Regions from separate parts of the Brevibacillus ruminantium genome, predicted to be linked through region 1. Evidence: riboswitches for the same ligand, from Rfam matches in the RefSeq annotation. Region 1 holds a riboswitch; each other region holds the start of a gene.
The links. A riboswitch is a leader RNA that binds a small molecule or an ion and turns the genes downstream of it on or off. The one in region 1 is predicted to bind thiamine pyrophosphate.

Region 1 (2,266 bases):
CCAGGCGGCCAGGATAGAGCCGCCGCGGGAGACGATTCCGGTGACGCGATTGGCTGTCATCGGGATGTAGCGGAGCAGCACGCCGGCGTGAATGGTGAAATAGTCCACGCCTTGCTCCGCCTGCTCGATCAAGGTATCCCGGTAGATTTCCCAGGTCAGCTCCTCCGCTTTTCCGTTTACCTTTTCCAGCGCCTGATAGATCGGAACGGTTCCGACAGGGACTGGGCTGTTGCGGATGATCCATTCACGAGTGGTGTGGATATGCTTTCCGGTCGACAAATCCATGATGGTATCTGCGCCCCAGCGAGTGGCCCACATCATTTTTTCCACTTCTTCCGCGATCGAAGAAGTGACGGCTGATGTCCCGATGTTGGCATTCACCTTGACGTGGAAATTCCGCCCGATGATCATCGGCTCTGCCTCGGGGTGATTGACGTTCAGAGGCAGGATGGCACGTCCACTGGCGATTTCATCTCGCACAAATTCGGGAGAAACGCCTTCTCGGATGGCGATGAACTCCATCTCCGGCGTAATGATCCCGCGACGGGCATAATGGAGCTGGGTGACGATTTTCCCTGATTTGGCCCGATGCGGTTTGCGGCTGCCTCGGGGAAAGATCGGGATGGCCGTTGCCCCGCGCTGCTCCTCGGAGTGGAAGCCGTCATCGGCCGGTTGAACTGCGCGGCCTGTATACGGCTCTGTGTCCCCGCGCTCAGCGATCCAGCCTTCGCGCAGAGCGGGAAGACCCTTTTCGATATCAGCCTGATAGTCCGCTGTTGTATATTCACCGCTGGTGTCATAGACCTGGATGGGGGGATTGGGAACTTCGCCGGTTACACCCTGCGAAGGCTGGAGCGAGATTTCCCGCATCGGTACTCGAATGTCCGGTCTGCTGCCGGTCAGATGCACCTTTCGGCTGCCGGGAAATGGTTGTACGGCGGTTAAAGTGAGGGGAGAAGCTTGTGGTGTAGACATGAAAAAACCTCCTTGTCATGGTTGCACGTGGCGTAAACCCTGAGGGAGGCGGAAGAAAAAACGCGTCCAATGACGAAAGGAAACGCCGCAGGAATATCCTGCGACGCCAGACGCGAGAGTGGAAAGGACGTTAAATGCTCGCGAAAATGCGAGTCCTTTCAAGTCATATAGACAAATTCCTCCGCTGGCATTACCCAGTTCAGGTTCAACGGTCGACGACAGAATAGCCGTCCTCTCAGCCTGGTTCCCCAAGCTCCCGTGCGTGTATTTTGATTTGATACAACAACATCATACCATCATTTGGGTTTTATTCAAGCCCCTGACTATTTTTTGTTCTGTATCAGACCGATACCAAGGCCGACAGGGTCTACCAGATAGGCCAAGTAAAATTCATCAAACTCCATCTTCTCCCGTACGATTTTGGCTCCGTGCTCCACCGCGCGGGCGAGTGATTCGTCGATAGAATCGACCTCAATCGTAACGCGTATCCCATGAGGATAATCAGCGGGTCCCAGTGAAATGCCGCCGTCAATCCCCGGCTTCTCATCTCCTCCGGTCGTGACGGTGCGATAATCCCAGTGAGGCTCCCCAATTTTCCAGCCAAACACAGATGAATAAAAGGCAGCAGCTTGCTCTGGATGCTGACTGTTTAATTCGAACAATACGACTCTTGCCATTGTAACGTTCCTCCCCATGAAATACGTACGTCAATGATTTCTTCACCTTTTTACCAATTCCTGCTGGGCTGCCATCCATCCGATCACAATTGAGATGGAAGTAAAGGGAAAGAGGGAGGAGCAACAGACCGTTTACAATCATCGTGAAAACGGTTATACGCTCATTTGTCACTACCGTTGAAACCGCAGGCGATAGGGGAAACTTCCCTCGTCCCGATCTAACGACAAAAGAAAAGCGATCAGCGATGAATCGCCTGATGAGCTTTCGCTTCATCTTCGGGCTTCACATAGATTTCGTAGGTAAAAAGCTCAGAACGCGGCGGCAGGGTGTTGGAGGCATGCTGCCATACATTCCCCAAAGGGGATTTGGTCCGGAAGCTTACGCCGTGCTGCTGCAGTTTGGCTGCGACCCGGGCGTATGCTTCATGTCCGATGGCGATATAGACCAAACATTTGTGGCTCGAAAAGAAACGGGAGAACCATCTCATTCTGCGATCTCTCCTTTCCGATTCAGCTCCTTTTCTGACAATACGAATTTCTCACAAAATGGTTTCGGAAAGCGGACGATCACCTCTTCCGTTTCTTCCGGGAGAAATGATAGGATAGAAGAACAA
Region 2 (2,266 bases), 2.6 Mb from region 1:
TCCATCGAAGAACTCCTCCCCTCTCGTGTTTCTTTATTACCATATACGGCAGTGGATGGGGAGGTGTCTATTTTCCGAAGAGGTCTAGCCTATTTTCCGGGTCCTTTTCAGATCGCTGCCGGCGATTGGACGAACCGGGCCGGCGAAAAGGAGGCCAGCGGCTCTGCCTGTCCGCTCTCCAGATAATCGGCCATCACTTTTGCCGTGATCGGGGAGAGCAAGATCCCGTTGCGAAAATGTCCAGCAGCGATCGAGATGCCTTGCCATCCGGGAACAGGGCCCAGCAGCGGCTTGCCGTCTGCGGTAGCGGGACGCAAACCTGCCCAAGCCTCGAGAAAAGCAGCCGTTTGCAACGCGGGCACATACGGCCGCACGCCATTTACGATATGGGTAAGTCCGCTTAACGTGACTTCCCGCTGAAATCCCGCTTCATCCTCTGTTGCTCCCAAGACAATTTTTCCGTCCCGTTTGGGCGTGATATACCCGGTCGTTCCGAAAATGACGGTTTGCAAAGGGAAGCCGATGGAGGAGACAGCCGCTACCTGCCCGCGGACCGGTCTGATGGGCACCGGGCATTGGAGCCAGCCCGCCATGATTCCAGCCCATGCCCCTGAAGTAATCACGGTATGCGATGCCAGCAGTTTTCCAGCAGCCGTTTGCACCCCGACAACACGAGTCCCTTCGGTAGCCATGCCGGTTACGACACAGCCCGACAGCAGCTTCACCCCCTGATTTCGGCAGGCCAGCACCAATGCGGCCAGCAGCAAACGGTTATTGATATGACCTTCTTCCCGTGAATAGATTCCCGCCATCGCGTGTTCCGTGATCAGCGGCTCCAGCTCTTGCATCTCTCTTGCGCTCATCCACTGAACGTTATAGCCTGCTTCCTTTTGCCATCTGTATTTTTTTTCCATGGAAGCAGTTTCTTCTTCCGTAAGGGCAACCGTGAGCACACCGGATGGCGTCGCCTGCACGTCAGCTCCCGACACCTCCTGCAGCGCACTCACCCACTCCGGGTAGAGCCGAAGCGAGGCGACTCCCAGTTCGAGCATGTCCCCAGGCTTGGAAAACTCTTTGAGTGGTGCCAGCATTCCGGCTGCTGCCGAGGATGCCTGCCCTCCCCAATCGCCTTGCTCCACCAAGGTAACTGTCATACCTCTACGGGACAATTCGTAAGCCAGGCTCAAGCCGATAATGCCTCCCCCTACCAGTAAACAGTCCGTCACGTCTCTTCCTCTCCTTCTATCCAATAGAAAAGCCCACCCTCTCCAGCAGGAAAAGGCGGGCATTGAAAAAGCATCCCAAAGCACCGGCAGACAACCATCTGTCTGCGTGCAGCCACTTCCCTTCGCCAGCATGATCTGGATCAGGTGCAAAGGGTCGACGGGTCACAGCTTCCGTCCTCTCAGCCCAGCATGATGGACTCCCCCAGTTACTTTTCGATCTATTCATTTACCTCTTCAGTATATTCCTCTGCATTGCTGTCTGACAAGAACCGGTTAATCTTCATCCTTGACATCGTAGCTCTCCGGGACAGGTTCGTGCTTTTCGGCTTCCTCGAATTCCCTCAGCTTTCGCATCTGCTCCAGATAATGCTGGAATTGTTCTTTGTTGATGAGATACTCCTCTCCGTTGTGAACAGCACGGATGCGTCCTTCCCGAATTTTTTCAAGAATAAATGTGACGGGCAGCTCCAGGTATTCAGATGTTTCTTTTACAGTCAGGTAGGATTTTGTGGTTTCCACGAATTCTCGCTTCCAATTCCGCTTTTAATTTTTCAAAACCGGGGCGGCCCAGCAAAGCAAACATATTCATCTTGTAGGCATCCACCCCAGGCTGATCAAAGGGATTGACCCCCAGCAGGTATCCGCTGATCGCACAGGCCTTTTCAAAAAAATAGACCAACTCACCAAAATGATACGCTGTCAGGCGCGGAATTTCCACTACCAGATTAGGTACGCCGCCATCGGTATGAGCCAGCAGCGCCCCTTCCACTACCCGCGCACGGATCTCATCCATCCCTTTTCCATCGAGGTATTGCAGGCCATCCAGATTATGCGGATCAACCGATATGGTCACGTCAACCTCAGATTTCCGGACCGTCAGGACGGTTTCGAACAGATGGCGCTTCCCGTCTTGCAGATACTGTCCGATCGAGTGAAGATCGGTAGAATACTCTGCCGCTACAGGAAAAATTCCTTTGCCTCTCTTGCCCTCTGACTCGGCGAAGAGCTGTTTCCACCACTCGGCGAAAAAACGGAAGCGC
Region 3 (2,266 bases), 750 kb from region 1:
CCACGGCTGTGTTGAGCAGGACGCCATCTGCGCCAAGCTCCATGGCCAGCGCACAATCAGCCGGGGAACCGATGCCCGCATCAATGATGACCGGCACCTTGGCGTCCTCGATGATAAACCGGAGGTTGTTTGCATTGATGATGCCCTGACCAGAACCGATCGGGGAAGCTCCCGGCATGACGGCATGTACGCCTACTTCCTGCAAATGTCTTGCTAAAATCGGATCATCATTGGTGTAAGTCAGGACGATGAATCCCTCTTCGACGAGAATTCGGGAGGCTTCCAGCGTACCGATAGGGTCCGGCAGCAGTGTTTTCGGATCGCCGATTACTTCGACCTTGATCATGTCGCACAGACCTGATGCTTTTGCCAATCGTGCAATCCGTACCGCCTCCTCTGCCGTGTATGCTCCTGCTGTATTAGGCAGCAGCGTAAACTGTTTCAAGTCCAACTGTTCCAGAAAGTTTGGTTCATGCGGGTTTTCCAAATTTAAACGACGTATGGCAAATGTCAATATTTCCGCTTCTGAAGCAGCCACGGCCTTGCCTTGCAGCTCCAGATCGGGAAATTTTCCCGTACCCAGAAGCAGGCGCGAGCGAAATTCATACGGTCCAATTTTCCATGTATCCATCTTGATCATCCTCCACCGACAAAGTGTACAATTTCAATTCTGTCTCCATCCATAACCGGTGTTTCTTCATAGCGGGAGCGATCCACGATCTCGCCGTTTCGCTCTACAATGACGATTTTTTCTTGCAACTGGTAGGACAGCAGCAATTCACGCACATTCTGTATCGTGTCAGCCAGCTCCGTTCCCTTGCCATTTAACTGGACCTGCATATTCTCCCTCCTCAGCGCACTTGATGGTTTGTTCAAACGAGACGTCATAAAAAAACGGCCGCTTCCACCTGTATCATGAGACAACAGACGGAAGAAGCCGTATTTATACGGTACATCCGGGGCGGATAAAAAAAACCATCCGCCTCGGATGGTTGTGGTTGCTGATCTGCATGGGGTGATGTCGTGACTGCTAGAGAACACATGACATCGACCTTCTCGCTGATGAGCTGATACCTCTTCCTCCGCTGGCATGACCCAGTTCAGGTTCAACGGTCAGTAACGCATTCGTTACAATCTCAGCCGATTTCGCCCGGCTCCCGTTTGGTATTGAACGTCATTATTTGGTTCGATTTCTACACTATCACGCTATTTTGCGTTTGTAAAGGTTTCCTTGTACAAAATCTCCAGTTCGACCAGACAACGCTCGGCCCATTTTGTCGTCTTTCGCAGCTTTTCCATTTCCCGCTCCAACGTCACCTTTACCGACTCCTTGTAATCAGGCAAAGCGCCGTTGTAACCCATCACGGTCTGTGTGGGAACCATGATTTTTTCCAGATAAGAGAGCGCTGGTCTCTGGTGAAACAGCGGCACATCAACTTCCAGCGGATTGTGCAAATCACCTTGCGTTGGATATTTCGTCACGGCCATAACTTTTACCAATAATTTTTCACCGTGATTTTCGACCACTTCCGTAATGTACTCGCCCGTTTTGTGGCCCACACGAACATGATCGCCCGGATTCCATGAAGTCATCGTAATCGTCCCCTCCTCATTCATTTGTCCATTTTATGGAAAACAACGTATGTTATCCCTCTATTTTTGCCAGAAGAAGCCCACGTGCATGGGAAAGGAGATCATCGACCGGCAGCGTAGCAGCACCGCCTCCTTGCGCCATGGACGGACTTCCACCGCCTTTTCCATCGATTAGCGGCAGGGTTTCCTTGACCAACTGATTCATCTCCACTGTAACGTCTGTACCGCGAGCAAAGACAAGCTGAAGCTTTTCACCAGTTGTCGCAAACAAAACGATGGCCTTTGCATCCTGGGAAGTGATTGCTCGCGCCAACTGTTGAAGCTCTTGCATACTGCGCCCCGCAAAAGAAGTCAGAACCAGCCGCAGATTACCTCCCAGCCCTTCAGACTCTTTTCGCAAGCGTTCGGCTTCCAGACTGAGCAATTCCATTTCCTTTTGCTGCAAAGCCTCTTTCAAAGCTTCTTTTTCAGTCAGTAGACGCCCCAACACTTCACATGCCTCTGACTCACTGGTCCCCAGTAATCTCATCAAGTCCTGCAGCAGCTTTTGTTTTCGTGAATAATCGGCAAAGGCTCGGGCACCGCAGACAAACTGGACGCGGATGTTGCCGCGATGACGCTCCCAACCGATAATCTTGATTGGCCCCACTTCGCCGGTTGTATGCGGATGTGT

Region 2: linked by a shared signal. The riboswitch ahead of thiO (glycine oxidase ThiO) and the one ahead of thiC (phosphomethylpyrimidine synthase ThiC) in region 1 are both predicted to bind thiamine pyrophosphate.
Region 3: linked by a shared signal. The riboswitch ahead of thiS (sulfur carrier protein ThiS) and the one ahead of thiC (phosphomethylpyrimidine synthase ThiC) in region 1 are both predicted to bind thiamine pyrophosphate.

What each region holds. Positions count from the first base shown of each region.
Region 1 covers NZ_CP098755.1:1,944,159-1,946,424, forward strand. The annotation lists gene thiC (phosphomethylpyrimidine synthase ThiC) at 1-975, opposite strand, end outside; TPP riboswitch at 1,135-1,244, opposite strand; gene NDK47_RS09470 (VOC family protein) at 1,299-1,652, opposite strand; gene NDK47_RS09475 (hypothetical protein) at 1,892-2,140, opposite strand.
Region 2 covers NZ_CP098755.1:4,567,883-4,570,148, forward strand. The annotation lists gene NDK47_RS22525 (hypothetical protein) at 1-5, opposite strand, end outside; gene thiO (glycine oxidase ThiO) at 108-1,226, opposite strand; TPP riboswitch at 1,327-1,440, opposite strand; gene NDK47_RS22535 (excisionase family DNA-binding protein) at 1,500-1,745, opposite strand; gene NDK47_RS22540 (glucose-6-phosphate isomerase) at 1,702-2,266, opposite strand, start outside.
Region 3 covers NZ_CP098755.1:2,697,131-2,699,396, reverse strand. The annotation lists gene NDK47_RS13350 (thiazole synthase) at 1-631, opposite strand, end outside; gene thiS (sulfur carrier protein ThiS) at 637-840, opposite strand; TPP riboswitch at 1,061-1,171, opposite strand; gene kapB (kinase-associated lipoprotein KapB) at 1,207-1,593, opposite strand; gene NDK47_RS13335 (alanyl-tRNA editing protein) at 1,646-2,266, opposite strand, start outside.